One region of the Lottiidibacillus patelloidae genome, then DNA from elsewhere that is predicted to be linked to it. Evidence: riboswitches for the same ligand, from Rfam matches in the RefSeq annotation. Region 1 holds a riboswitch; each other region holds the start of a gene.
The links. Region 1 has a riboswitch for cyclic di-GMP ahead of CIB95_RS09185 (hypothetical protein). Riboswitches for the same ligand answer to the same signal wherever they lie in the genome.
Positions count from the first base shown of each region.

Region 1 (7,885 bases):
TAACATCAAATACTGAAATCTTTAATCCTTTTGGTCGGACAACAGGTTCGTCGCGCCATTCCACTTTTTCTAGTGCGGTATGTTGACCAAACCCGATGACATGGTTATCATCAAGCGGATGTAAATAATTACTAAAGCCTGGAATCTTCAACTCTCCTAGCACCTTCGGATTCTTCGCATCTTTAATATCAATAACGAATAAGGGATCAACTTGTTTAAACGTGACCATATAAGCGACATCTTCCATAAAGCGAACACTATAAATACGTTCCCCTTCGGCAAGGCCTTCTACCTGTCCTAATGGGTTTAAATTTATATCAAATGTATATAAATTGTTTGTAGAAGGATTTTGTTCATCCCAGCTGTTTCCTTTTGTCGTCGCAACGCGGAATGTATTGTTTCGTTCATCCATCGCAAATTGATTGATCAACGTTCCATTGACAACCGTTTTCGCACTAAAAGCAATAGTTTCATTTTGAATATGGAATTGAATAATTTGTGTATCAGCAGGCTCAGCAATTCTTAACATTTTTGTACCGTCTGCACCTTTTGTTTCATTTAAATTGTATTTATGAATGGCAGTATAAAGATTATTTTCTGACATGTATATCTGGTTTGATGAACCTAAATAAGCTTTCAAGTTATGTTCTTTGTTCATATCATTTAAGTCGATTGCACTAATTAGCATAAAACTTTGTTCGTTGCTATCAGGGAAAAAGTGCATGTGACCAAAATCAACTGGTTTTGGATCATCACTAATTGCTGTATCTTTAACAAATGGTCGTGGGTCAATGGTATCAGATTTCTCATCTTCCATTAAAATATGATATGGCGGATAATTATTAGCAATTAAATATAAGTAGCCATCCATTTTTCTTGAAGCAGTGAAATTACCTTCCATTGTAAACTCACGGACTTGTTTTGGATCTTCTTTATTAGATATATCATAAAAATAGACGGTTGTTTGTTGGGCGTAATATGGGTACATCGAATCAGCGGCGATACGTGTATCACTAGTCTTATTACTTGTCACTTTTTCTCTTATTTGCTGATGTGTTTGCCCAATTGTAATTAATAAATCATCATGTAAGAAAATTTCCTGAATGTAAAAACCATCTTTTTTTATAACGCTCTTTACAGTACTCTTTTCACCATTTGTAGATACAATGACGATATCATTATCTCTCACAAAATAAAGGAAGTTGCCATCTACTTTGATGCGATCTCCTTCATCGATACCTTCTACTTGCACATTCGTTTTCGAAGTAGTTCTAGAGTTACTAGTGGATGAATCAGCCGATTTAGCTTCTGCACCCGCCATGCCATCCATACTATCTTCCATTTCGACAAAGCCATCACGGTAATATTGCGATTGGTTTTCCATTCGTTCTTTTAATAATGTTATTAACTGTTCATGATCTTGAATGTTTGGTAGTTGTGCGACAGCTTGGAATGAATGTGTAAAGTCTGTTGCTAGTGTAGTGCCTTGAGCAGACGCTACATGTTTTGAAATAATGATGTTGTATTTCTTACCAACTTCCCAACCATCATCAGGTGACTTTAACGTGAGAACAGTATAATCATCATTCCACTCAAGTGATACAGTACTCTTTTCACCATCTTCCGTGACGACAGAAACTGTTTCTGTAGTAAATGATTCAGGATTCATTGGTTTTGTAAATTGGATCTGCCAATCCTTTAAAGTAGGAGCGTAGCTTGTTGCGTATGGGATTTGAACAGCTACATTGGATGTGGAGTTTGTATAGTAGTTATAAATAGAAATGACACCTATAAATAAAGCTAGGCCGGTTACCCAAAGTATTTTCTTCATAAAGACACCTTCGTTTCATTAGAGTATTTACTTATTAGACGGTCCAAAATACGTTTTGTTTCAAAAGTGTTACAAAAATATGCGTGCTCTAGCTCACTATGTATAATAAGAATAGCATGGAAAAAGATAGAATATATAAAACCATCTTTAAAAAGGAGAATTTATGAAGGAAAACAAAGAACAAGAAATGGGCTGGAAGTTTGATAACAGTTATGCACGCCTTCCACAATCATTTTTTTCGAAAATATCGGTAAATCCAGTTGCTTCGCCGAGTTTAGTAATTTTAAATAAAACGCTAGCTACTTCATTAGGATTAAACGTTGATTACTTGCAAAGTAAAGAGGCAGTGGAAGTACTGGCAGGAAATAAAGTTCCACAGGGTGGAGCAGCACTCGCGCAAGCATATGCAGGGCACCAATTTGGTCATATTAATATGTTGGGCGATGGTCGAGCCCTTCTCCTAGGCGAACAAGTAACACCTGCAGGCAATCGTGTTGATATTCAATTAAAAGGGTCAGGGAGAACGCCTTACTCTCGTGGAGGAGATGGCCGGGCAACACTTGGGCCAATGCTACGTGAGTATATTATTAGTGAAGCAATGCACGGTTTAGGAATACCAACAACCCGTAGTTTAGCTGTTGTTACAACAGGTGAGGAAGTAATCCGTGAAAAAGTACTCCCTGGGGCAATTTTAACTAGAGTAGCGGCAAGTCATATTCGCGTCGGAACATTTCAGTATGCAAGAGGTATTGGTAAAATAGAAGAACTTAAAATCTTGGCAGAATATACGATAAAGCGTCACTATCCAACCATTGAGGATGAGGAAAACCCGTATCTATCTCTCCTTCAAGAAGTAATTAAAAGACAAGCGCAGTTAATTGCAAAATGGCAACTAGTTGGTTTTATTCACGGTGTTATGAATACTGATAACATGACAATAAGTGGTGAAACGATTGACTATGGACCGTGCGCATTTATGGATACATACGATCCTGCAACAGTATTCAGCTCGATTGATCGTGAAGGTCGCTATTCTTACAAAAATCAACCTTATATTGGTGGTTGGAATCTAGCAAGGTTTGCTGAAACATTATTGCCACTTTTACATGAAGATGAAGATGAGGCAATTAAGTTAGCACAAGAAGCGATTTCTAATTTCACCACGTTGTATCACATGAATTGGCAAAAAGGCATGAGAGAAAAATTAGGTTTATTCAATGAAGAAATAGAAGATGAAGCACTGATTGATCAGCTGCTTGGCATGATGGAGAAATATCATGCAGACTACACGAATACGTTTGTAGCGTTAACGCTTGATAAGGTAAAAGGAACGGATATGTTTGCAAGTGAAGCATTTATTTCCTGGAATAAGCGTTGGCAAGAAAGACTAGAGAGACAAGAAGAAACAATAGAGGATGCAAAAGAATTAATGAAAAAAAGTAATCCAGTTGTTATTCCTCGCAATCATAAAGTTGAAGAAGCATTAGAAGCAGCAGTGGAAAATAGGGATTACTCCGTTATCGAAAATTTATTAAAAGTATTGGTAAATCCTTATGAATACACGTTGGAAAGGGAAGATTATTGCAAACCGGCTGACCCTTCCGCCGGAAATTATCAAACATATTGTGGAACATAACTAGTGGAGAGCCTGTGCAAGGCTCTTTTTTATGTTTTATATTTGTTTGTAAAAAAGAGGAAGTACATAATTCTATTGTATTTCTTTTTTTTATGGTCTAATGAGTATAGAAAAAGAAGATTATAATTTTGAACCTATCTATAGATGGAAAGTTAGAAAAAAGACATAGATAGCGGTCAAGAGGAGAAAATTTATATGAATTGTAGCAGTTGTATCGTAATGGATGTGCTATTTGAAATAAAAATGGAGGGAGAAGCTAATCTTTCTCTCCTAAATGATGTTATCCTCCATTTAAATAGAGAACATGGAATTGTCAAATTTGATGATAATATTTTAACGATAAAAGAAGCATCTGTTAGAGAATTTGTTTATTTTTGTAATGACCATATGGAACCTGAAATGGTTTATTTTCGAATTGACAACGAAGACTGGAAACCTATTAAACAAATTAACGCTGTGATTGACGTCCAATGGATTGACGAAATTATTATTAAAGAATTAGTAACTTGCTATTATCAACCAATCGTCAATGGTAATGAAGAGATATATGCTTATGAACTTTTAGCTCGTTTTCAACACGAAGACGGTTCAACGTTATATCCAAACGAAGTCTTTGCAGCGGCAAAAGAGCGAGGTAGGCTTTATGCTTTAGACCGTCTATGTCGAATGAATGCTGTTAAGGCTGCAGCACGTATCGATAAAAAAGCTTTTATCAATTTCATCCCAACCTCCATTTATTCACCAGAGCATTGTTTAAAGTCAACAGTTGCATTAGCAAATAAATTAAATGTAGATCCGTCAGAACTTGTTTTTGAAGTAGTAGAAACGGAAAAAGTAAATGATATAGATCATCTGAAAAAAATATTAGCTTATTATAACGAAAAAGGGTTTAAATACGCGCTTGATGATGTTGGAGAAGGTTTTAGTACTACGGAAGTATTGGCTGACCTTAAGCCTCACTATATGAAGTTAGATAGGCAATATGTAAACGGAGTCGCAAATGATATAACAAAGCAAAAAAACGCACTGTCTTTTTTGGAGCACGCTTTAATGAACGGATCTACACCTTTGGCTGAAGGAATCGAAGTGAAAGAAGATTTTGAATGGTTACAAACAAAAGGATATCAACTTTTTCAAGGTTACTTATTTGGGAAACCATCTCCAACACCGATCAAGCATACGAAAAAAGTGTAAGGCACTCATTGCTCTACACTTTTTTGTGCAATCAGGGACCATAAATGAGATTCAATTTGACATACAATCTATTAATAACATTCTCTAAATATATATTAGCAATATATATTGGTATTTATCGACTAAATATGCCAATATTCGCAAATGAATATATGAAATTATTTAATAAAATAGTAGATTTAGGAAATAAGTAGGTCTATAATAGAATTATAATAGATTGAATTAATAGAATAAACTAAAAAAGGGCAACCTATTCGAAAGAATATGGACGCAAAACTAGAGGGGCTTCAGTAGTAATACTATGCCAGCCAGTTGCATCGATACCCTTTCGCAAAAGATGGGGTTATTTTTTTAGGAATTCAGTATAGTATAGGGGGATTATAAAGATGAAAAAGTTACTTGCATTATTCTTTTCTACAATTTTAATTTTCACAACATCTAGTCCTATCTTTGCATCTGAGAAAACTAACTATGACGAAGCGTTAGAAAAAATAGAAGAGACAAATCTTAAAATTGATGAGGAAATTGCAAAAGCAGTAGAAAAATCTGACGAGCTTCAAGCTAAGTATCTTTTAGAACTTCGAGAACTTGAAGAAGGTGAAGAAGTTGTAGAACTGAAAATTGAAAAAGAGGAAGTTACTGCAGAGTATGTTTCTACTAAAGATCAACAAAAGAAGGAAAAGTTAAAAGAGAAATTAGCTAAAATAGATGAGAAATTAAAAAAAGAAGAAGATAAAATTGATAAAAAGATTGAAGAGCTTAACACGGAACTAAACGAACTTACAACACAGTTAATGGCGGAAGCTGATGAAGAAGATAAAAAGAAAATCATAGAAAAAATAGAAAAAATAGAGGAAAAGTTTAATAAGAAATATGAAAAGTCAAAAGAACTTACAGAAAAGTATACAGAAGAGCTTGACAAAATAATTTCTGATGTCTTCAATAAAACATTAGAAATGTCGGCTAAAACAATCGAAGAGGCAGCAGAATTAGGTGTTATTGCCGAATGTAGCTGGAAACTAGTACGTTTTGCTGATCGTGAGGCGTGGATCGATCCTCTCCGTGTTATCGGAATAAAGTAATATTATTTTTAGTCATCATGTTAAATTAAAAAAGAGTTCATTTTTTCGGACTCTTTTTTCCATTTCATGTATTCTTTGAGGTGAATACTATGCAAGGATTTAAATTAGGTAAAAAGGGAACATACATAGAAAAAGTTAAATTTGATACTAATGAGATAAGCTTGCTTTCTCGTGGAGATGGAGTAGAGATAATGACCCATTCCATAAAGAAGGATAAGCTTTTTTATGCATTTCCTTCTGAAAATGCAAACGTGCTAGAGTTCTTTTATGTGCTTAGTGGGGAAATCCTTTGTGAAATTGATGATAGTAAGGTGACAATCGGGCCAGAGGAGTATTTTAAAATTCAAAATATACCTGAACCAATCCATTTTAAGGCTCTATCAGACGTTCATTTACTATGGGTTAGCTCTGAACCAACCTTTGGACAAATGAGCAATGAAATTTCTTCACTTATGGAAATTGTAAAAGAAGTGGAGAAGAAGGATTGCTATACAGTTATGCACAGTGATCGAGTTGCTAATTACGCAATAAAAATTGCAAAGAAAATGAAGTGCAATAAGGAGCAGTTAGAAAGACTCAGTTTATCTGCATGTTTACATGACATCGGTAAAATTAATGTTCCTGAAAATATCTTGAATAAACCAGGCAAGTTAACAAAAGAAGAATTTGAGATTATAAAGAAACACCCATCTGATGGAGCGGATATGTTAATAGGTACAAATTATAAAGAACTTGCTCCGATCATTGAACAGCACCATGAACGTTTGGATGGAAGTGGCTATCCTAAAGGTTTAAAAGGTGAAGAGATTTTATTAGAAGCTAAAATAATAGCAGTATGTGATACATTTGATGCAATGACTGAAGACCGTTCTTATCGCAAAGCATTTAATGCGGAATTTGCTATAAATGAAATAAAAAGCCTCATTGGCATTCACTTTGAAAGAGAAATCGTAGAAGAATTTGAAAAAGTTTTAAAAGAAGATGGATATATAGAGGTATAAATGTAAGGGATACTATCATGTGAAAATGACAGTATCTTTTTCTGTTATAACGGGCTAATTTCAAAGAAAAAAATTTATCACTGTGTATCCATGTTAAAATTAGAATGTACTAATAAAAAAATAATAGTTAATTAAAAAAGCTAGACGAAAAAAACAACTAAGGAGTGCATGATGGAAAATAAAGTATATGACTTATTAGGAGTAGGTATCGGTCCATTTAACTTAGGACTAGCAGCATTATTAACTGACTACCCTGAAGTAGAAACCGTATTTTTAGATCAAAAGCCAAGTTTTGATTGGCACCCTGGCATGTTAATAGTTGGTACTAGATTACAAGTTCCCTTTATGGCTGACTTAGTAACATTAGCAAACCCAACGAATAAATATAGTTTTCTAAACTACTTAGCAGAAAAAAATCGCCTTTATCCTTTTTACTTTTTACAAAGACTAGACATTCCACGACGTGAGTACAATGACTACTGTCAATGGGTAGCCAATGAATTGGAGAATTGTCAATTTGGAAAAAGAGTCGAAAACGTAGAATATAATGAAAGCGATTCCAATTATGTAGTTACAGTGAAAGACGTAAATTCGGGAAATTTAGAAGAACTCCGCTGTAAACATTTAGTGTTAGGTGCTGGAACAACTCCTTCTATGCCTAAATCGTTCCAAGGTCTGCCAAAGGAAGATGTTTTTCATACAGCAGATTTCTTGAAGTATCAAGACCGGTGCCGAAAAGCAAAGTCGATTACTGTGGTTGGTTCAGGTCAAAGTGCAGCTGAAGCATTTCGCGAACTATTAAAAGAGCGAATGGAACATAAATATCAACTGAACTGGATTACACGTTCAAGAAGTTTCCTTTCAATGGAAGAATCAAAGTTAAGTGTGGAACAATTTTCTCCTGACTATGTAAAGTACTTTTATAAATTTTCTCAAGAAGAAAAGGATCGTATTTTTGCATCCCAAGGGTTACTTTATAAAGGGATAAGCTCGCATACAATTACAGACATCTATAATTTGTTATATGAACATAGTGTTTGTGGGGAAGAGTTAAATGTTGGCCTTCAAGTATTAACTGAAGTAAGTGGTGTAAAAGAGAAAGATGGAAAATACGAACTGCAATGTCACCAGTGGCAACAAA
Region 1 is NZ_NPIA01000004.1:127,717-135,601, forward strand. Features, by position in the region: gene CIB95_RS09170 (beta-propeller domain-containing protein) at 1-1,831, opposite strand, end outside; gene CIB95_RS09175 (protein adenylyltransferase SelO) at 1,995-3,467, shown strand; gene CIB95_RS09180 (EAL domain-containing protein) at 3,663-4,661, shown strand; cyclic di-GMP riboswitch class I at 4,896-4,981, shown strand; gene CIB95_RS09185 (hypothetical protein) at 5,048-5,743, shown strand; gene CIB95_RS09190 (HD-GYP domain-containing protein) at 5,833-6,744, shown strand; gene CIB95_RS09195 (lysine N(6)-hydroxylase/L-ornithine N(5)-oxygenase family protein) at 6,913-7,885, shown strand, end outside.

Region 2 (7,885 bases), on a different contig from region 1:
TCACACTACTAATAAGAACAACAAACCCTGTTAAGAAAAAAATGACCCGCCAGTTTCTAAAAAGTAGTTTGAAAAACTCTCTTATATCAAAAACAAATTCCATAGAAATATACCTCTTTTCTTCAATATAAACATCTTAATATATCCTATGAACTAGTTTTAAAATACATGTTTATTTTAATAGAAAAAATTTAAATTTCATTTATAAAAGTACTACTAATAGATTATTTAATGCATAGACTTATAAAAATAATAAGTTCTCTAATTACGAAATACTTAGTGCTAACTGAAAGGAACAAGTTTAGGAGGAGATTATAAAGTGGAAAAAATAAAAGCAGTCGTTCTCCATAGTATTAAGATTCAAATTACTGATTTTTTCATAGTTTTGAAAGCATTAAAAAATAATGATACCGTTAAAATAGAAAGGGACATGGAAGCAAAGTTATCTAAAGGAAATAGATTACTTAAAAGAACAATGGACATAATAATAGCTGTACTATTATTAATAATTACTAGTCCATTATTTATACTCCTATTTTTGCTAATTCCAATAACATCAAAAGGACCTGCCTTTTATTTTCAAGAAAGATTAGGAGAAAATAAAGAAGCTTTTAAAATTATTAAGTTTAGGACGATGGTTACTGATGCTGAACAAAAGACTGGCCCTGTTTTAGCAAAAAAAAATGACCCCCGGGTTACTAAGGTTGGTCATTTTATTAGAGCAGTTAGAATTGATGAACTTCCTCAATTAATTAATGTCTTGCTAGGAAATATGAGTTTAGTAGGGCCACGACCTGAAAGAGCCTTTTTTGTTAATCAATTTAAAGACAGGCTTCCAAAGTACGAACAACGGATGAATGTAAAACCAGGAATAACAGGTCTTGCTCAAGTGATGGGGGATTACTATACAGCACCTAAAGATAAATTAAAGTATGACCTTATATATATTAAGAAGTATTCAATTTGGTTTGATTTTAAAATCTTGCTTAAAACATTATTAGTAGTATTACCATTTCAAGTTAAAAAAGGATAAAATAGTACTATGTTGAATTTATAGTTACAAAGAAATAAGGTGGTAAACAAATGAGTAAAACAATAGTTGAAAAGTTAAATTTAGCAAAGTATGAAAGAAAAGCTGTGTTAAACACTCCAGAGGGAAGAGATTATTTCGCGCAGTTAACTGAATATGATACAGATTTAACGGAAAGTAGCTATGACCTAATTTTTGCATTTGTATTAGACTTAAAATCTTTAAAAGAGCTAGTGAATACAGTAATAGAGAAGAATTACTTAAACAGAAGTGGTTATCTTTTTTTAGCCTACCCGAAAAAAGGCAATAAAGTTTATGATTCATACATACATCGGGATAGCTTGTTAGAAGGTTTAGGTGCAGATGAAAATGGTTACATCGATAAAAGTAACATTAAGTTTGCCAGGATGGTTGGGTTGGATGAAACCTTTACTGTAATAGGTTTAAAGGAAGATACAAAAAGTAAAAATAACAAATCTACAAAAGCAAGTCAATGTGTAGATGATTATATTGAAATGATCCCATTAATAGAAAATGATTTGCAAGATACTCCAAACTTACTTTCATTTTATCAGGAATTAACACCCGGTTATCGTAAAGACTGGGCGCGTTATGTATATAGTGCTAAGCAAGAAAAGACGAAAGAAAAGCGTCGTGAAGAAATGAAACAAATATTGGAGCAAGGTTTTAAAAGTAGAGATCTTTATCGTGCAAACAAAAAGTAATAGGAAAGTTTTATTTCGTTTTATTACAAAAATTAAGAGCTCCTAGTAGACTTCGATAACCTTATCGAGGTCTTTTTTTGGCTTTATTTATTTTATGATTACATTTTTTATAGTAAAGTTATATAAATCTCTTGAATAGAGAAAGCGAGGAACTAACTAATGAAAATCACAAGACAATTAGCTGAACCAATTTTAAAGAAGTTAAGTGGCTTTTTAGATTATAAGATAAATGTCATGAATGAAAAAGGAATGATAGTTGCAAGTAGTGACACTGAAAGAATTAATCAGATTCATGAAGGTGCAGTATATGTAATATCAAATAAAAAGCAATTAGTAATTTCTCCTGAAGATCAAGAGCTTTATGCTGGGTCAAAACCAGGAGTGAATTTACCTATTGAATATTTTGATGAAATTGTAGGTGTAGTAGGAGTTACTGGCGACCCGAAAGAACTCTATAAGTTTGCCAAAATAATAAAAATAACGGTAGAGGTTATGATTCAACAAGTATATGTAAATAACCAGATGCAATATAAAAATAGGCTAGTAGAAGGTTGGATTCATGATTTAGTTTCCCCAACCAACTTTAATAAAAAAGTGGTTGAAAAGAATGGTGAAAATCTCCTAGGCATCGATTTTAAAATAGAAAGGACAATTATTTTAATAAGTTTGCCAGATTTAACGCCTAATAATTGGCAAAGTTTTGAAACGATGGTGAAATTAAGTGAAAAGAAATCGGATATATTAAGGTTAATTACTAAAGAAATAGCAGAGTCTTCTATTTGCTCTTTCATAAATAATGATACATGTCTTGTAGCAATTGAAAGTAAAGGTAAAAATATTACTAATGAACGCTTCATTGCTAAAGATATACATAAAAAGCTCAAACTTTTAAATATAAATTCATTTGTAGGAATTGGAAACGGATATACGGGAGTCGAAGGGTATCGAAATTCTTACTACCAGGCTAAACAGTGTTTAGAAATAATTCAGTTGTTTAAAACTGAGGAACCGATTTCTCATATTTCGGATTGGAAATTGGAGAGGATTTTAGTAAATATACCCGAAAAGACCCGGAATGAATTAATAGAAGAGTTCCTTTCAAATAAAAAGCCTTTAAGTGCAGAATCGCTGCATACATTAGAAGTATTTTTCAAAAACCAACTTAGAGTAAATGATACAGCATTAGCACTTAATATTCATCGAAATACATTACAATATCGTTTGGATCGTGTTTATAAACAGGTTGGATTAAACCCTCGAAATTTTAATGATGCATCAATTTTAATGATAGTAATGTTCTTTTATAAAATGAAAAGATAAAATATTGTTCATTTGAACAAACTTTCGATAAAAAAACCATAAATTTTCAGTTATTCGCACGTTGTTTTTGTGCATCTACTTATAGTTTAATTATAACTAAGTTTTCAAAATATATTGAAAAAGGTGTTTTTATGAAAATAGTGATTGCTCCGGATTCCTATAAAGGTAGCTTAACTTCCTTAGAAGTAGGAACAACAATGAAAGAAGCTTTTTTAAAAGAGGTACCTGGTGCAACCATAGATGTAGTTCCAATGGCTGATGGAGGTGAAGGAACTTTAGATACACTTTTGTTTGCCACAAACGGAAAGCGCTTTCATGTTGAGGTGACTGGTCCGTTAGGAGAACCTGTTGAAACTGCATATGGGGTACTTGGAACTAGTAACACAGTTGTCATAGAAACAGCTAATATTGCTGGATTACCGATGGTCCCAAGTGAAATCCGAAACCCAATGAACACCACTTCCTATGGAGTTGGGGAGGCCATAATTGAAGCGGTAAAATCTGGTCACAGAGACTTTATTATTGGTCTTGGAGGAAGTGCTACTAATGACGGTGGACTTGGAATGTTACAGGCATTAGGTGTGAAATTTGTTGATGAAAATGAAGGGGAAGTTAGTCCTTTCGCCTCATCACTTTCTTCTATAAAGAAGGTAGATTTTTCTGCATTAAACCCAATTGTGAAAGATTGCAAGTTTCGAATTGCTAGTGATGTAAATAATCCACTATGTGGAGAGCAGGGCGCTACTGCAGTATTTGGACCACAAAAGGGTGCTACTTCAAAGCAGGTAAAAGAACTTGATTTTACTTTGAAGCAATACGCCCAATTAATTGAGGAAACATTAGGGATAGAGCATCAAAGTACTCCTGGCGCTGGTGCAGCAGGAGGGTTAGGGTTTGCCTTCCTACTTATAGGGGCAGAAATCATTTCTGGATCTGAAATTATTGCAGAAGCTACAAATGTAGTAGAAAAAATTAGGCATGCAAATTGGGTCATTACTGGTGAAGGACAAAGTGATTATCAAACACTTTATGGAAAAGTACCTGCATTTATTGCAAAAGCAGGGAAGCGCTACAATGTTCCTACCATCCTTATATCGGGTGGATTAGGAGATGGATATGAAAAGCTTTACGACTATTTTGTAAGCTGTCATTCAATTACAGCAGGTCCTATTAGTTTAGAAGCGTGTATAAAAAATGCAGAGATATTACTATTTAATCAAACTAGAAATATTGCTAGGTTAATAAAGGCCACTAAATAGGTCTTTACATATTAAGGGGGATGAAAGATATGGAAGGTTCTTTATTGTTTCTTGTTATAATACTAGGGGTTAGTTTCATTGTTTTTGCTACAGCAAAATTAAAGTTACATCCTTTTCTATCATTATTAATTGCTGCATTTATGGTAGGCTTATTAGCTGGTTTACCATTGAATGAAGTGGTAGCTGCAGTTAATGGTGGATTTGGTGGATTAATGGGCTACATCGGTATTGTAATCGTAGCTGGTACAATCATTGGTACTGTTTTAGAAAGATCAGGAGCAGCACTTAGAATGGCAGAAGTTGTACTTAGACTAGTTGGCGAAAAGCGCCCACAGCTTGCAATGAGTTTAATAGGTGCGATTGTTAGTATTCCAGTATTTTGTGACTCAGGGTATGTCATTTTATCAAGTTTAAAGAAAGCGCTTGCAAAAAGAGCGAAAGTTGCTCTAGCTTCTATGTCTGTTGCTCTTGCAACAGGATTATATGCTACGCATACATTAGTACCTCCAACACCAGGTCCGATAGCTGCTGCAGGTAACATCGGAGCTGCTGATTATTTAGGAACTGTTATCTTAATTGGCTTTATCGTTGCTATTCCAACTATTTTGGTAGGTTACATTTGGGCTGTTAAAGTTGCGAGTAAAATTAAAATTGAAGGAGAAGAAGTTACTTCTTTAGATTATGACGAAATAGTAAAAGGTTTTGGGCAACTACCTTCTACATTTAAATCATTCGCACCAATTGTTCTTCCAATAGTGTTAATTGGATTAGGATCTGTAGTAAAGTTTTTCGGTTGGACTGGAACTTTGGCAGATATAGCATTATTTCTCGGTGCCCCTGTTGTAGCACTGTTAATGGGTGTTCTTGTATCCTTTTTATTAATGCCACAACTAAATGAAGAAACATTAACTGGCTGGGTAGGAGATGGAATTAAAGATGCATCGACTATTTTATTAATCACTGGTGCTGGTGGAGCTTTCGGTTCAGTTATTAAGGCGACTCCTGTAGCAGAATTAATCAAAGGAATTGCTAATGGAGGACTATTAAATGGAGCGTTAATATTATTAATTCCATTCGTAGTAGCTGCTGCTTTAAAAACTGCACAAGGTTCATCAACTGCTGCACTAGTAGTTACATCGACTCTTATTGCACCATTACTTCCTGAAATGGGTATCGAAGGTGCTATTCCTTTAGCACTAGTTGTTATGGCGGTAGGCGCAGGAGCAATGGCAGTCAGTCATGTAAATGATAGCTATTTCTGGGTTGTGACACAATTTAGTGGAATGAAAGTTACTGATGCTTACAAAGCACAGACTTTAGCTACTCTATTACAAGGATTAACTGCTATTATCTTTACAATGATATTATGGGTAATCTTAGTATAATTCCAATATAAAAGACTCAACCAATTGGTTGAGTCTTTTTTTACATATGCAATTAGCTGGACAGTTGGAGCATTATAGAACAAAAATACACGACTTAAGTTTAGCGGTTTATTTTTGTAGGTAAAATTAGTTTTGCATTGCGGCATATTGTGCTTTAATTAATAGCTCGTCCAATTTCACACTATATTCAATTACTTTCTCGTTATTTAGGTCATTTGTTTCTTTTGCCTTTTTCATTAAAAAGCCTCTTAATGTCTCAATATCTTGAAGTAGGTTTGCATTCATAGATATTCACATCCTCTCTTTACAAAATAAAAAGCCCCCGACCAATAAAGGATGTAGGCACTTGTAAAGAGCCTTCGGTAGCTGGCTGGCATATTTACAATATTGTAAATGAAGCCCCTTAAGCTTTGCGTCACTATGTTTCCATAGCTTTGCCTTTATCGGTCTACTAATAATTAGATTGTATTTCTTTTGCCAATTCAAAGTAGGAAAAAAGTATAATGTTGCTCTTATATATATCGTACTATTACGAGAAAATATTTCAAGGGTGGAAAAACGTATTATATTAACTACTTTTGTCGAAATCGTTGTCTATTTTTATCTAATTTCTCTCTTAAGTAAATGGTAGTGATATAAATTACGCTTTTTGTTTAATATGCTCTTGAGAATAAAGGCTTTCAAGCTCATTAATAATGTTTTCCTGATCGTTTTCCATTGCTTTTTTATAACCGTTATCAATTATAGTTTTTTTCAATTGTTCGTTTTCAACTAACTTTTTTATTCCTTCATAAAGAGAAACATGGTTTTTAGCATCAACAATTATTCCACTGTCGTTATCTAACAAGTACTTAAGTCCACCGACATTTGTTCCAACGACAGGAATGCCACAAGCCATTGCTTCTAGTGCTACTAGACCAAACCCTTCTATATGTGAAGGTAAAACAAAAATATCACATGCCGACATCCAACTAGCAATATCACCCTGTGGTAAAACACCTAAAAAAACAATATGGTCATTTAATTCTTTTTTATCAATTTCTTGTTGAATGTGAGCCTTAAATGTCGTGTCTTTATCAGAACCAATTAAATATAATTTGAAATTTTGATTTTTATTTGCAACTAACTTTTCAAAAGCAGTAATTAGTTCTTCTATTCCTTTTTGTTTAATAATATTTCCGACATATAATATAGAAGTAGTCTCTACATGAATCTTTAATTGAGTTCTTTTCTTTTGCTGATCTGTATGGTGAAAGATATTTCTGTTCACACCCATATTTAAAACTAGTATTTTATCAGGAGAGATATCAAAGTCTGAAACAATTGTTTCTTTTAATTCTTCACCGACAGCAATGATCTTATCTGATGAGTGGAGTATCTTTTTAGTTAAATGAAAAATTACTTTATGTTTTCGAGCCATTTTATCAATGTCGCCACCGTGAGCGGTTACAATAAGCTTAGTATTAAAAGCAATTTTGAATAATAGTCCTATTAACCCACTAGGAAAAACGTAATGTGCATGGATAACATCGTACTTCTTACCTTTAAATAAAAGAGTTAATAACGAGGAAACAAACCAAGTCACATATTTAACTAGAGAATTAAACTTACCTGATTTTGCATTTTTTATTGCTGTAATATCAATTGAAAAGCCTCTGCTTTTTAAAGCTTCTACTTGGTTCTTAATAAAGATACCAAAGCTTTTATATTTCTTGCTAGGATACATATTAGAAACAATCAAGACTTTTTGCTTATTCATAGTTAAGTCCACCTTAAATAATTATTAAAAACATATGAATTCTAAAGAAGAATAAAAACCCTTCTAATCATTTGATTCAATCATAACATCATCAAATATATGACGTATATTTTAAGCTTGTCTAAGAATCTCTACTAAATTACATTATTTTATCTTATATAGTAACAGATATACAGTATATTGCTAATGAGGCGTGGAAAAATTTATGTTAAAATTAATTAATATTTAAGACTATCCGAGATGAGGTTATATTTTGAAAAGAAGATTGGCCATTGCTAGTATTTTATTAGTTATAGCTACTTTAGGATTAAAAGTGTCAGGATTAATTCGAGATATTATTTTAGCGAAATATTTTGGTGACTCTGCTGAAGCAGCAGCATATTTAATAGCTTTTATTGTCCCTAATA
Region 2 is NZ_NPIA01000005.1:93,566-101,450, forward strand. Features, by position in the region: gene CIB95_RS10475 (polysaccharide biosynthesis tyrosine autokinase) at 1-103, opposite strand, end outside; gene CIB95_RS10480 (exopolysaccharide biosynthesis polyprenyl glycosylphosphotransferase) at 320-1,033, shown strand; gene CIB95_RS10485 (YdeI/OmpD-associated family protein) at 1,084-1,755, shown strand; gene CIB95_RS10490 (CdaR family transcriptional regulator) at 1,915-3,075, shown strand; gene CIB95_RS10495 (glycerate kinase) at 3,207-4,334, shown strand; gene CIB95_RS10500 (GntP family permease) at 4,364-5,719, shown strand; gene CIB95_RS10505 (aspartyl-phosphate phosphatase Spo0E family protein) at 5,846-6,004, opposite strand; cyclic di-GMP riboswitch class I at 6,078-6,168, opposite strand; gene CIB95_RS10510 (glycosyltransferase) at 6,360-7,478, opposite strand; gene murJ (murein biosynthesis integral membrane protein MurJ) at 7,732-7,885, shown strand, end outside.
Region 2: linked by a shared signal. The riboswitch ahead of CIB95_RS10505 (aspartyl-phosphate phosphatase Spo0E family protein) and the one ahead of CIB95_RS09185 (hypothetical protein) in region 1 are both predicted to bind cyclic di-GMP.

Region 3 (7,885 bases), on a different contig from region 1:
TTGTGAATGATATGTAATGCCGTTTACTGTTAAATCCTTCTCATTTATTGTACTTATAACATTTATTTTTTTTAATAAGTGACTTAGTTTTTCCATTTTTATGCCTCCTCTAGCGAGAAAATAATTACATAATAATAATTCGTATCCTCTAGTTAATTATTGTATGCATTAAATAAATTTATTAGTTCTGGCCAAGATCATTCAAGAATTTTGTTACTATATTATATGTTATTAAAATGATATTAACAAAATATTATCCGGCATGGGTTTGATCTGTCTGCTTTAATATTTCATTTATTATTGATAAGAAGTGGTTTACAACTTCTTCATCAAACTGTGTGCCCTTTCCATTTTTCAATTGCTTTATTGCAAGTGGAACGGTTAATGGTTGTTTTCTATAAGGCCTCGCAGAAGTCATTGAATGAAAAGCGTCAACTACCGATATTATTTTTGCACCTAGCGGAATTTCGTTACCTTTAATGCCTTCAGGGTAACCTTTTCCATCTGGCCGCTCGTGATGATACAGTACATATGGCAATACCTCTTCTAATTCATCTACGAATGCAAGAATGTTGTAACCTAACTCAGGATGTGTTTTCATAGTTTTTATTTCTTCTTCTGTTAATTTACCTTCTTTATTTAAAATCGAATCTGGAATACCTATTTTTCCAATATCATGTAATAAGCCTGCAATAGATATTCTTTTAACTTCTTCATCTTCAAGTCCCATACTACTCGCTAATATGCCTGCATATTTTGACACCATTTCTGAATGGCTATGTGTGTAGGAGTCTTTTGCCTCGACAGCCTTCGTTAATGAGATAATTGTTCTTAACAAATTCCCTTGATTATCTTTAGTATTCCTACTATAACTTTCCTTTTTCAATTTATCTATTTCACTAACTTTTACAACACGGTTCTTCCCTAAACTCTTTGCAGTGTACATTGCTTGGTCCGCAAGATGAATGAAATCTTGTTCATTAGCATCATCAGGATAACTTGCTAAGCCAATACTTATTGATATAGGTGTTAATATACTGTTATTTCCATGTAATGCAACGAGATTTCTTATTTTCTCAGCCTGATTATAAGCTAATCGTTCATCTATATTTGGCATAATGACTACAAATTCTTCACCACCATAACGGCAAACAATATCCTCTGACCTTACATTATCTTTAATTAACTGAGCAATGTCTTTTAATACTTTATCACCATAAACATGTCCTTCATGATCATTTAGCTTTTTAAAATTATCAATATCACAAAATAGTAAAGAAACAGATTGTTTTAATTTATTAGCTGTTTGTATGTGTTGTTGTAACTTATGTTTAAAAAAAGCACTATTATATGTACCTGTTAATGGATCTGTAATGCTTTTAAAATATCTATCTTCCAATTTATATACCATTTTATTAAAAGCATCTGCCACTTCATTAATCTCATAGCTAGCATTGAGATTTAACCCTTCATAATCTTTTCCTTCCTGAATGGAAGTAGCAGCTTCTCGCAATGTGAAAAGCGGTAAAACCAGTAAGTGTTTAATAATTATCCATAATGCTATCAACATAATTAATCCAAGTGATATTCCGACTACTGCAATAGATAAAATTCTGTCCTTAACAACGAGAAACTCTTTTGTATTGTCTATGTATAACTCAATAGCACCAATAGTCATGCCATCTTCTAAAAGGGGGGCAACTAATCGGACAAGGTGTTGTTCATTATCTTCTATGTGAGCAACCATTGTTTTCCCTTCAATTGTTGTTGAAGCTAAGACTTCTGGAGTATTCGTGCCGATTAAATTTCTTTCCGTAGATGCTAAAACTAAATGTTTTTCACCTTTTTTTACATGAAGGTTTAATTGAAGGATGTCTACTTCTCGATGTTTAAGGTAGTCAAATATTTGTTGGACATCTTCAATCGAACGGGATTCTTCATACCTCCCATTTATAGTAGTTGTTATTCCCTTTAATTGGCTTATGTATGTTTTTTTTACCGTGTCATTAAATGTAAATGTTTCAAAGCTTATTGATACGGAGACAAGAATAATTATTACAGTTGAAAACATTAAAACTATCTTAGTCTGTAAACTTAACCTATTGAACATAAATTACATCCTATCGTGGTCGGATTTTTATTAATCTATATAAAATTCTTGCACTTCATAAACTCCATAAGGCGTATGGTCATTATTATGCAATGAAACACGAACTACGTTTTTTCCAGGTTTCACTTCTTTTAATATGTATCTGAATGATGTGATTGCTTGTTTTTCTCCATTATTTACATAAACATGGATGTGACCTTCCCCTGCTTTTCTTTCTTTCCCATAATTGACTTTAGAAATAAGCAAGTCTGTATCAACAAATAATATCGCTTCATTTTGTACAATCTTTATCTTAATATTTAATTCAGGTTTACTTTCTGCCGTTGCAGAATCCGTTTCATCAATAACTTCAAAGTCCCCACTTGAATGCGTACTACACCCTGCTAATAAAAGTAATAAAAATATAATTAAAGAACGCGTAATATTTTTCATTTTTTCTCCTTACGTTATGCTTTTATTTGCAATAATAATTGTTATTTATAAGTATAATTATACTATATTTTCCTTTGTCGATATATTAATATCAGTAGTTTAGTAGTTTTCTTTTTTATAAGAAATATATAGATAATTCTAATATTTTAAACTAGAATTAGAAAGGAAGGGGTGAAGAAAAGACATGCTTCATAAAATTAAACCATTAATAAAATCACATTACTTAATAATCTTTTTCATTATTTCTATATTTTCCTTGGAGATTATTTTTCGAGCATTAACTAATATAAATATATTTACTACCGGAACTTTCATATCGTTTATATTTATTATTGTCATTTCCACTTTGTTTTTTCTTATCTGTAGCATCTTTACTAAGAAGATTAGTTATATTTTAGCTATCATATTACTTGTTTTTACTGGCCTTATTTATTCTACTCAGTTTATATACTTCAAGTTTTTCAGAACTTTTTACAGTATATATTCCGCTACAAATTCAACTGCAGTCTTTGAATTTTGGGGAGATATATCGACCCTGTTACTACAAAATTTACATTGGTTTTTACTCTTTTTCCTTCCTGCAACTTTAATCGGTTTCATTGGAAATAAATATATTCCCTTTCAAAGATTACCTCTAAAAAATGTTGGAATAATTGCAGGATCTATTATTGTTTTTCACTTAGTTGGCCTTGCTACTATACACGCAAGTGGCGAAGATAAGAATACTGCATATGACTTATATTATAAAAGTAACAACCCTATACTATCAGCAGATCGTTTAGGAATCTTTACTACAATGCGAATTGATTTACAAAGGCTAGCAACAGGATGGTCGCCTAAACTGGAGGTTGCAAACCCATACTTACCAGCTATGAAGCCGGTACAAGGTGAACCTGTTGGTGAACCAAACGACCTTGAACCAAAAGAAGAAAAAATAATTGAATATAATACGATGGAAATCGATTTTGCATCATTAATTGAAAATGAAAAGAATAAATCAATTAGAGAAATGCACGAATATTTTAGTAGCGTACCGCCAACTACAAAGAACGAATACACAGGTAAGTTTGCAGGATATAACCTCGTATTCCTAACAGCAGAAGGGTTCTCTCCTTACGCTGTTCATGAGGAAGTTACACCAACATTGTATAAATTAGTACATGAAGGGTACCATTTCCCAAACTTCTATAATCCGATTTGGGGTGTAAGTACAACAGACGGGGAGTACGTTGCAACAACTGGATTAATCCCTAAAGCCGGTACATGGAGTTTTAGAGAATCACATAGAAACTATTTACCATTCGTTATGGGTAACCAGTTAAATAAGCTCGGCTATAAATCAATGGCTTATCATAATCATTCTTACGACTATTATCGCAGAGATTTATCACATCCTAATATGGGTTATGATTATAAAGGGATAGGTAATGGACTAAAAGTAAGGAGAGTTTGGCCTGCTTCTGACTTAGAAATGATGGAAGTTTCTGTCGATGAGTATATTCACGAAGAACCATTTCACGCTTATTACATGACAATGAGTGGCCATATGCAATATAATTTCTTCGGAAATAATATGGCAGCAAAAAATAAAGAGCATGTCGATCATTTACCTTTATCTACACAAGCAAAGGCTTATATAGCTACACACGTGGAACTTGACCGGGCGATGGAATTCTTATTAAACTCCCTTGAGGAAGCTGGCGTTGCTGATAATACACTAATCGTTATGAGTGCTGATCATTATCCATATGGATTAGAATTTGAAACTATTAATGAGTTTTTAGGACATAAAGTAGAAAAAAACTTTGAATTATTCCGTAGCCCTTTAATTATCTTTGCAAAAGGAATGCAACCTATGACAATTGACAAGCCTGTATCAAGCCTTGATATTATTCCTACTATTTCAAACTTGTTAGGGTTAGAATACGATTCCAGACTATTAATGGGGAGAGATATCCTCTCTGATTCTGATCCTCTAGTTATATTTAAAAATCGTAGTTGGATTACTGATAAAGGTAGATACAATGGCGATACTGGAAAGTTTACACCAAATGAGGGCATAGATGTTAATGAAGATTATGTTGAATGGATGAACGCTATTGTTGAAAGTAAATTTTTCTATTCACAAAGGATACTTGAAACAGATTATTATCGTAAAGTTTTAGGTGATCTAGAAGACTAAAAAAAGGGGATGCCAATAATATTTGGCATCCCTTTTGTGTTACTAATTTAATTAAAGAACATATTCTAACTGAATATCCAATGGTTCGCGATTATAAATTTCTTCATTTATCTCTTTTGCTAATGTACAACCCATAGCTTTATAAAAACTTTGCGTTTCTATAGAAGGGTGTGCTCCAATATATAATTTCCTTGCACCTAATTTTTTTGCGCTTTCACAACAAAGATAAAACAAGCTTTTACCAACGTTGTACCCACGGTAATTTTTAGAGACATGGATGTATGGCAACTCTACATAATCAAGCGTTTTCCCAAAGTGATTGTTATTAATGTTTGCAAAACCAACTAATTCTTCTTCTCTAAATGCGCCTATAACTGCTCCACCAGTTAGCACGCAATTACGCATTTCTCGAGCGATATTAACTTTTTTTGCATTATCCCAGTCATCAATAAAATAATCCTCTTTTTCATACAAACTGTTTTCTCTATTAGCTAGTACCTTGTTTGTAACTTGATACCGCTTAAACCTTGCTAAGAAATCATCATTTAAGTCTTCTACTTTTAACTTCCTATATGTTATGTTGTTTGGCAATGTAAACAGTCCCTTAACTTCATTTAGACGTAAATATAGTAATATTAATTGAATTAACAAAAAAACCTTAAAAAGAATATTACTTTTCAAGGTTTTTACTAATTAAGCCTTCTTCAATTAAAACTTCTTCAAATATATCAACAATCTCTTCTTCATAATGCGTTCCAATTAAACTCTTTATTACATCAAGCGCATAAGCTGGATCAAACGCTTTTCGGTACGAACGATCTCCTGTCATTGCATCAAATGTATCGCAAACGGCTATAATTTTTGCTTCTAATAATATCTCGTCACCTTTTAACCCGAAAGGATAGCCGCTTCCATTAAGTCTTTCGTGGTGCTGCTCTATTATTGGTACTAGTTCATCGTAGTTTGTCCCTCTGACCATTTCGGCACCATCAGCAGGATGTTTTTTTATTATTTCATATTCTTCTTCCGTTAAACGGCCAGGTTTATTTAATATTTCTGAAGGAACATTAATTTTCCCGATATCATGTAAATAAGATGCAAATATCAAGTTCTCTAATTGCTCTTTGTTTAACTTCATTTTCTTAGCGACTTTTCCTGCATAATTTGCAACTCTATCACTATGTTTTTCAGTGTAACAATCTTTTATTTCTACCTGTTTCACAATTTCCATTAGAGATGATATTTTTTCACTTATATGGACAAAGGTTGGTTCTGTTATTACCCATAGCATAGTAACGTCAGATAATGCTTTAAAATGGATAGGCTCGTCTATCTCTTTAATTGAAAAATACTCTTGTGTACCTAATGTTATTTTCTCATCTTCTGTTTCACATAGAATTTCTCCGGAAAGTAAATAAAAGAACTCAAATACATTTTTATTGTCTGAAGGATACACAAAGAAAAGTCTATCTTTTTCTATTGATTGCGTGAGAACTTCTATTCCGTCTCCGCGGCTTAATAGACTAATTTCGTTTGTATCATACTTAACCCTCTCAATAAAACTACCCTTTTTCCCAACTTTAAATCCTTTCACACGATCACCTCTTTGCAAAGAGAAAAAAAGAGTTCTATTTTAAAGAACTCTTTTCATTTATTAAATAAATATATAGTATATAAAATAATATTGAATACGAGTTTTAGTTTCTACCAATTACAGTAATTGGATCAATTAGCACTTCTCTATCAGCAAAACGTACTAGCTTCCAACTACATTCAGCAAGAACACCTAAATCATACGCTTCTCCGATTGTTTTGGTAGACATTTTAAGTGTTTCGTAGAAAACACCTTCAATAATCTTTGTTAATTCATTTTCGTACTTTGCTGTTAATTCTTCGATTTCGCTTTCATTAGCAGTCTTGATAGCTTCTAAGTATTCTTGTTGTAACTTATCAGCTTTTTCAACACCTTTATTAATTTTGTTATCAATATCTTGGTTTGTCTGATCAATTAATTGCAGTGCTAATTGATAATTAGACACCTCACCTGCAAAAGCTGTGTTACTAGCAGTAAACATAAGTAAAACGGAAAACATTACAACTAAAATCTTTTTCATTTACATTTCCTCCTATACCATCAGTTTTTTTTTGCAACTGGCTGGCATAGTAACAAATGTACTGTAGCCCCTATAGTTTTGCGCCCTTACCCTTTCGAGTAGTTTGCCACTATATATTTATTTGTAATTCTATTATATATAGTAATTTAATGAAAAGCTAGTAAATTTTTGTAATATTTTAATATTTTTTGATATTTTCTAATAATTAGTTATATTTCGACTTCATTCTCACTTATTTTTCATGCTCTTTTGTATTTTTTTTATGCAAATTTCCACAAAAAAATAAGCAAACAAAGAATTGTCTGCTTACCAATTTCCTTAAATCTACTGTCAATTAGTTTATGCTTTTCTAATAAAGACAACTTTTAAATAATTGCCTTCTTTAAATTGCTTCATTGTTTTAAAGTCTTCTGGCAGAGAGTACTCCTCTTCAATTGAGTAATTTAAATGTAGTTCTTTAAAAGCCGCCTTTATAAAACCTTTAAACTTTTTCATATCAAAGGTTGCACAGTTCGTTGAAGCGACAATTACTCCATTCTCCTCTGTAATATCAATTGCTTCTTTTAGTAGATTTTTATAATCTTTTGAAGCACTAAAGGTGAATTTTTTTGAGCGTGCAAAACTAGGTGGATCTAGAATAACTAAATCGAATTTCAATTGTTTTCTACTTGCATATTTAAAGTAACGGAAGACGTCTTCTACAATAATATCTTGTTTTTCATGGTCTATACCGTTCAGTTGAAATTGTTCAATCGTTTTACTTAAACTTCGATTAGCTAAGTCGACACTAGTTGTTTTGGTAGCTCGACCTAATGCTGCAAAAACAGAAAAAGCACCGGTGTATGAAAAGGTATTTAATACTGTCTTTCCTTTTGCATACGTATCTCGAATTTTTTTACGCACTTCTCTTTGGTCAAGAAAAACCCCTACCATTGCCCCTTCATTTAAGTAAATCGCAAAATTTACCCCATTCTCTTTTACAATAAGAGGAAATTCAGCTCTTTCTCCTTCTACGAAGCCATCTTCTTCAATAAATTTCCCACCTGA
Region 3 is NZ_NPIA01000005.1:109,878-117,762, reverse strand. Features, by position in the region: gene CIB95_RS10585 (Mur ligase family protein) at 1-96, opposite strand, end outside; gene CIB95_RS10580 (diguanylate cyclase) at 254-2,110, opposite strand; gene CIB95_RS10575 (hypothetical protein) at 2,141-2,542, opposite strand; gene CIB95_RS10570 (LTA synthase family protein) at 2,727-4,724, shown strand; gene CIB95_RS10565 (GNAT family N-acetyltransferase) at 4,776-5,315, opposite strand; gene CIB95_RS10560 (HD-GYP domain-containing protein) at 5,395-6,318, opposite strand; gene CIB95_RS10555 (hypothetical protein) at 6,422-6,838, opposite strand; cyclic di-GMP riboswitch class I at 6,868-6,956, opposite strand; gene CIB95_RS10550 (class I SAM-dependent rRNA methyltransferase) at 7,178-7,885, opposite strand, start outside.
Region 3: linked by a shared signal. The riboswitch ahead of CIB95_RS10555 (hypothetical protein) and the one ahead of CIB95_RS09185 (hypothetical protein) in region 1 are both predicted to bind cyclic di-GMP.

Region 4 (7,885 bases), on a different contig from region 1:
GCCTCGAATAGATCATCATTAATCCTTTTTTTATTTTGTAATATGATTTGACGACCAGGCTTGGAATTCGTGTCTAGTAACCATATTGAGTAGTCCTTAGCCATACCTATATCTAAGCCAATTTCGAATAATGGCGAAAAATGTTCGTCTAAACATGTTGTAGCTTGCTTAATAAGCAAATCAATTTCAGTATTAATAAATGATCTCTTTCTTTGAGGCATGCTTCTTAACCAAGAGGAATATGAACCGACTTTTCCACCACGATGAAGGTTTGAAAGAATATTATCTTTACTTCCTCTTCTAACAGCTCTGCCACGTTCTTCCCATGTTCCTTCTTTATTTTTTTGAATAAATACTCGAATATCAAATGGGTGCTGTTCTTTATCACTTAAGCTAAGGAAAGGTTGCATTAAATATGAGGATAAGGATAAAACATGTTCGAGCCATTTTTCGCATTCAGCCAGTTTTGTAAAATGCTTCTCAATAACTTTATCTTCTTTTGGAAGTCGTAGAGATAATGTTCCATTACCCTCAATAAGGGCAAAAATTCCTCTACCTTGTGAGCCACTTTCTGGCTTACATAATATTCTTTTCTTCGTAAGTGCATAGTCGATAATACTTTTTGCTGACGTAGCTTTAATTGTTTCTGGAATATATGGTGAGAGTATTTTGTGGTTGGAGAACACTTCGTAAAGATGCCATTTATTAGGAAGTCCATACCCTAAAAAAGTAATTTCTTTTTTATTTTTCAACCAATTAATAATAGGGTAATTTGTTTTGAAGTGAGACCTGTTTTGATAAAAGCAACGGTCATAAATAAACGATGGTATTGGATATACATCCTCTACCCACTGACAAGAAGATTCATCATATTTTAACCCATGAACTTCCTCAGTAAGTGGGTTAATATCTGTTGGGGAAAACATATATATTTCAAAAGAATGTTGTATTCCTTTTTGAGCCATTTCATTAAAAAAGTGTCTTTCTTGTTTATAGTCTAAAAGTAAAATTCCAAAGGATTTCATATTTTACTTCTCCCTTCAAATAATCAATGGTTTGCTAAAAAACTTCCAAACTGCAATATGGCTTTAGCGGAAGGTCTTACTTTTAATGAGGTAATTTGATCATCTAAATCTTTGGAAGGTTTAATGTTTATTTCAATAATCCAAATATTTCCTTTTTTATCTAATGCAAGGTCTACCCCTAATTCTCCATAGTCTCCTTCAAAGTTCTTGCTTACTTGTAAACATAGTTCTAGTGCTAGTTCCTGTAATGCTTTGATGAATTGGTCTCTTTCTTTTTTTGCATACATACTTAGAACATCTTCAGGCTTATATAACTCTCCTCCTTGAGCAACGTTTGAAACAAAAGTTTTTGGAGTTGATAAACGAGCCATTATCGAGGAATTAAACCATTCACCGTTATAATTTCGATTGCATAAAACTCGAAAATCTACAGTCCTTCCTTTATGCTCATATAAATTAATTCCTTGTTGGACGATGTATTTCTTTTTAGAAATTTTTTGTTTCAGAAAGTGAAATAAATCACTATCATTTTTAAAGGTAAGTTTATCCGTTGATGTAAAACCAGAATTTTCGAGAGAGTACGTATCATTTTCATTTGTTATTCGATAAATATGTCTTCCTTGACTTCCATATATCGGTTTCACATAAATACATTCATAATTATTCACTAAATTTGCAAAGGAGCGTTTACTTGAAAATATTGCAGTTTCAGGTAGATGAAGTTTTAAATGTAACTCAGAAGAAAGCATTTGGTGAACTTCCCACTTGTTTAAAAAACGATTGTTAAAATAAGGGATTTCCTGCTCTTTGCACTGAGTAAATAGTCTTTGAGCAAGTTCAGATCTTTCGATTATTCGAGAGTGAATTCGATTGTAAATTACGTTAGGTTTCGGTAATTGATGTTTTTGCCACATCTGATTTGAGTAGGTGTATCCATAGACCTCGTTGTCATTAAACTCATCTAGTGAAAATACATAAAAAAATAGCCCATGCTGCTTACAAAATGATGCAAGTTCGATACAAAAGTCGTTAATTGCGGGAAAAGAAATTGGGTTTTGTTTATTTTTAAAAGCAGTTAATACTGCAAAAACAGGGCCGAAAGACATATAGTTATTTTCTCTCTGGTAGGAAATAGATAAAGGTGTAGGTAAGTGCGGAAGAAGTAGTTGTTTTGCTAATGTATGACTGCAAAATAGTGTATCTTCATCTTCCTCATGGATTTTACAACGAACTTCGAACTTGCCATGTCCAAAAGAAATAGTTAACATTTTGTTATGAAGTTTCCATGCGTGGAACTTTTTTGGGAAAATCATTTCATTTGTATCGTTAAATGTAAGATCTGGCATTGGTTGAATTGTAATTTTTGCTTTTAGTGTCATAAAAATTCCCTCAAAAATGTTTAGTAGTGACCTTATAGGCGAATATTGATACCGTATACTATGTTAAAATTTTTTATATGTGAGTTTGAAGGTAAGACAAAAAAGTAAGGATGAGAAAGATGAATGAATTAGTTATCGTAATAATTATGGTTTCTGTTGGTGCTTTGATAGGTGGTTTTACTAACGCATTAGCTATAAAAATGCTGTTTCGTCCTCATTTACCACGATACATAGGAAAATGGAAAGTCCCATTTACTCCAGGACTTATCCCTAAACGAAGAAGTGAGTTGGCGGAGCAATTAGGAAAAACAGTAGTAAAGCACCTGATTACAAAAGAGGCAATTGCACAGAAACTTAATGAAGATTCCTTCCAGCGAAACCTTCTCTTATGGCTTCAAGCGGAAGTTAGAAAACTTTTATGCTCTAACAAATCGGTCGGTGAACTTTTCGAGATGTTTTCTTTTGATGTCGGAAGTTTGCAACATTTTGCTGATGACAAAATAGAGCAATTCCTACATTCTACATATGAGGAGTACTTGGAAGATCTTCGCAACAAGTCTTTAGGCGAAGTGTTACCACATACATGGGATAGGAAAGTTGATACGATAATACCCCCAACAGCTAATTTAATTGCTGACCGCTTAATTACTTATTTTCAAAGTAGTGAAGGTAAAAGTAAGCTGGGTGATACAATTGATAAATTTCTTTCTACAAAAGGAATGCTCGGTAGCATGGTAACGATGTTTTTAGGAAATGAACGTGTAGTTGATAAGGTGCAACCAGAAGTAATAAAATTTTTGCAGGATGAAGGGAATCGGAAACTAATTGAAACTATCGTTCAGAAAGAATGGACGAAACTAAAAGAACAGAAAGTAGCTGTTTTTGAATCGCTATTAGGTAAAGAAACGGTAAAAGAAGAGGTAACAGATTTTATAAAACAACAATTTAAATTAGAAAAACTAACAGGAAAAAAATTAAAACATATTATAGGGCAAGAATCATTAGAAGCAATAATTGATAAGGGATTACCTAAAGCAATGCAAATTACAATAGATTTTTTAGAACGAAAATTAGAGCCTGCCTTACGTTCACTTAATATAGAGAACATAGTAAAAACACAAGTCGAGTCTTTTTCACTAAGTCGATTAGAAGAAATGGTTTTAGATGTTTCTCGGAAAGAATTAAAAATGATTACTCTTTTAGGTGCGGTTTTAGGTGGATTTATTGGTTTAATTCAAGGGGTTATGCTTTCGTTTTTTAATTAATCTTGTTATGATTAAACGAGTGAAATCATTAGGAGGTATTTATTTTGTCAAATTTTTACGATAAAGCATATGAATTAGAAAAAGCATTCCGCGAAAGTGACGACTTTAAAACATTAAAAGAACTTTCAGATAAAGTTAATGCTGACCCTGCTTCAAAGCAATTATTCGATAGTTTCCGCTCAGTACAAATGGAACTTCAACAAAAGCAAATGAGTGGGCAACAGTTAACAGAAGAAGAAATAACGAAGGCACAACAACAAGTTGAATTAATTCGCCAACATGAAGTAATTGGTAAATTAATGGAGCAAGAGCAACGTGTTAGTATGGTAATTAACGATATTAATAAAATTATTTTAAAACCTTTAGAAGAAATTTACGGAAACGAACAGAAGTAGTAAAAAAACCTTATCCCTATGGATAAGGTTTTTTCGTTATATTCTAATCCTCTGAGGCATATTTATGTACTAAAAAGTGTCTACTTTATTTAGAGGGGGAGTACAAGTGATATATCGCATGCTTGCATTAAATATCGATGGTACTTTATTGCGTTCTAATGGTAGGTTAACAAGAGAAACGAAGGAATCAATTGAATATGTTGCAAATAAAGGTGTTTATATTACATTAGTTTCTAGTCGAAACTTCCAGTCAACAAAAAAGATAGCAAAAGCTCTTAAGGTCAATACTGCACTTATAACACATAGTGGAGCGTTTATTGCTTCAAATATTGATGAACCAATCTATGAAAGAAGAATCGATCATAATACAGTGTATGACCTAGTAGCTTTAAGTGAGAATTATCCGTGCCAAGTTAGAATTGTACATGAAAAGTATTCCTTAATTAACAGGCAAAAAGATTATATGATGGCTAAATTTATTTTAGGGTATGGAGATCCAGTTTTCTATCCTATTCGCTATGTAGAGTCGTTAACTGAGCAGTTGCAAGAAGAGCCAGTATCCCCTCCAAATATAGATATTTACTTCCCACACGAAAAAGATATGGCGGATTTCAAGAAACATTGTGAAGAACAATTTTCTGGAATTTCAATTTTGAATAAAGATGAGCAAACCCTTGTAATTATTCCATCAAGTGTTTCCAGGAATAAGAGCTTACAGCTTTTAGCCAAGCAATTAAATATTCCTTATGATGAGGTTGTTGCTGTAGGGAATTCCAATGCTGATATAGAAATGATTAAAAATGTTGGGTTAGGAGTGGCGATGGGCCATGCACCTAAAGAATTAAAGGAAGCTGCAAACTGGGTAACTAGATCAAACGATCAAAATGGTGTACCTTACATGGTAAAAGAAGTGTTTCGAAAGCAACTACGTGTTCAATTATAGAATGGAAGGCTCGCCATATGGTGAGCTTTTTTTGATGAAGTGCTCCAGTTTTTACGCCGTTACCCGATTGCTTCAGCTTTCTATAATGATCCAGCTTCGACTCCTAGCGACTAGTTAACTTCATACTTCTCCTTTGCGATAAGTCAACATCGAATAGCTTCACTATTCATGTTTTGTCTAGCTGCGAGCACCATCGGCTCGAGGTCTGAAGCCAATCACTTCTAATGACAAAAAGCGTCTTTAATCAGTGCTCGTCTTCAGCTTGTCGCCGATACCCGGTGTTCTCGCCTTTCTCTTTTTCCTTTATCTCAATCGAAGTATTCCAGTTCATACGTCGCTGATCAGTCGTCTCAGCTTTTCTGATTGTCCAGCTGCGGCTCACAACGACTAGTAATCTTCACACTTTTTATTTACGATAAGTCAACATCAACTCGCTGCGCTCGTTGTGTTTCCTTTATCTCAAACAAAGTGCTCCAGCTTATACGTCGCTGAGCGTTCGCCTCGCTTTTCTATTAATACTTTTTTGGTACATGCATATAGTTTATATATAGCTTGTTTCGTTAACGGAGGATGAACTTGATGAGTGTGCTGAAAAAGGGTATTGCAATAATTATTGGCAGTTTTCTACTAGGAATCGGAATTAATGGATTTATTGTTCCATATCATTTATTGGATGGTGGAATGGTTGGTATTGGATTAATTATGAAATATATATGGGGATATAAAGTAGGTTTAACGATTATTATCCTTAGCGTACCAATCTATCTTATGGCATGGATATATTATCGATCTTATTTTTTTAATAGTCTTCATGGGATGTTAGTTTCAGCATTTGTCATTGATTTGCTTGGTCCACTAAGATATAGCTTTCATTTACCCCCATTATATAGTGCATTATTGGGAGGTTTACTAGTTGGAACAGGAGTAGGTCTAATGCTGAGATTTGAGACAAGCACCGGTGGGACAGACTTAATTGCTCAACTATTGACACAATGGATATCTCTTAATGTTGGAATACTAATTTTTTTAATAGATACAGTTATTATTATGATAGGTGGTTTTGTATTTAGTAAAGAAATATTACTCTATTCTATCATTACAATCTCCGCTGTAGGCTTTGCGACAAGTTCAATGACGTTAAAAGGTAAAGAAGTTATACAATAAAACTGCATTAAATTGGGGAATTCTAGTAAATTACCTTAAATTGTCTGAAAAAATAGTGTGAAAGTACTATATGAATTTACTAGATAATTAGTTAATATAAAAACAAGCAACATCAAACAATAGTAGATTCAACGACAAATGACGCTGAATCTCGATAAAGGCAAACCTGATGAAAATCAGCGGCGCAAAGCTACAGGGGCTAAGGTGTAAATCTTATTACACTATGCCAGCCAGTTACCGAAAGATTACAAGGGTATTTGTTGTTATTTTTTATATAACAACCCCCACTTTCGGTAAGTGGCAGGGTTGTTTTTTAATTTTCAGGAGGTGAAAGTAAATGATGCTAGTGAACCTATCAAATGGCACAATATTAGCTAATAAACTTAAAACAGCCTATCGTTTCTTTCAACGATTAAAAGGGCTAATGTTTACTTCTGAATTGCCATTAGGTGAAGCGTTGCATCTACAACCCTGCCAATCGGTCCACACATTTTTTATGAAGTATGACATCGATGTGATTTATCTTGATAAAGATATGAAGATTGTCAAGATCACTCACATGATGAAGCCGAGCAAAGTTGGAAGCATTGTCAAAAATGCAAACTCGGTGATCGAATTACCTGCTGGAAGTATCTCAAAAACAGATACAAAAGTAGGACATGTATTACAAATAAAAAATAATGGTTAAGGGGAGATTGTCAAATGATGAACAAATTAAAAGGATTAGTATTTGAGGAAAAAGGTCAAGGGATGACAGAATACGGTTTAGTTTTAGGTGTTATTGCAGTAGGAGTTGTCGCGCTACTTGCTACATTAAGAGATGAAATCATGACAATGTTTAATGAAGTAATTAACAATGTAACAAACCGTGATACTGGAGGAACTGCTACTACTAGTGGTACTGGTGCTTAATATAACTTATATATTTCTAGCCTTACGTTCTCGAACGTAAGGCTATTTTAAAATAACTATACAAAAAGAGGGATAAATGATGATTACTACATTAATCCTATTAATTATTTTAGGTATATGTGTTGTAACAGATATAAGAGAAAGAAAAATATATAATGCTGTCATTTTCCCAGCATTGCTTCTAGCATTTATCATCCAAGGAATTGACCATGGGTTCGTAGGTTTAAAAACAGCAGGTATAGGTTTCTCGGTCGGCTTTGGCTTACTTTTAATTCCGTATTTCTTAGGTGGAATGGGTGCTGGCGATGTTAAACTTTTAGGTCTTATTGGTGCATTAAAGGGTTCTAGTTTTGTGATGTACACTGCAATCTATATGGGAATGATCGGAGCATTAATGGCACTAGGTATTATATTATTTCGTAGTGGTGCATTTACAGCAGTTTTATATGGTGTTCATAGTGCCAGAAATGGAATTAAAGTACCTATTAAAGAAGGAGTTTTTAATTCATCCTATTCTTATCCTTATGGGGTGGCAATTGCTGCAGGAGCACTTGCAGCATTGGCGCTTGAAAGATGGATTATATTATGGTGAAAAATGAAAAAGGTCAGTCAATCGTAGAATTCGCATTAGTTATACCTGTAATGCTACTTTTAATGGTTGGACTTTTTGATTTTGGACGAGTTTTTTATATGTATACTCACTACCATTTAACTAGTCAAGAAACTGTTCGTGTTGCTGGATTAGGTTGGAACGATAGTGATGTGACACAGTTTGCTAAAAATTACATTCATATTGGAGAGC
Region 4 is NZ_NPIA01000001.1:111,707-119,591, forward strand. Features, by position in the region: gene CIB95_RS00695 (YheC/YheD family endospore coat-associated protein) at 1-1,025, opposite strand, end outside; gene CIB95_RS00700 (YheC/YheD family endospore coat-associated protein) at 1,049-2,404, opposite strand; gene CIB95_RS00705 (DUF445 domain-containing protein) at 2,524-3,669, shown strand; gene CIB95_RS00710 (YlbF family regulator) at 3,711-4,064, shown strand; gene CIB95_RS00715 (Cof-type HAD-IIB family hydrolase) at 4,171-5,007, shown strand; gene CIB95_RS00720 (YitT family protein) at 5,587-6,171, shown strand; cyclic di-GMP riboswitch class I at 6,321-6,413, shown strand; gene CIB95_RS00725 (DUF192 domain-containing protein) at 6,509-6,859, shown strand; gene CIB95_RS00730 (Flp family type IVb pilin) at 6,874-7,083, shown strand; gene CIB95_RS00735 (A24 family peptidase) at 7,160-7,675, shown strand; gene CIB95_RS00740 (TadE family protein) at 7,669-7,885, shown strand, end outside.
Region 4: linked by a shared signal. The riboswitch ahead of CIB95_RS00725 (DUF192 domain-containing protein) and the one ahead of CIB95_RS09185 (hypothetical protein) in region 1 are both predicted to bind cyclic di-GMP.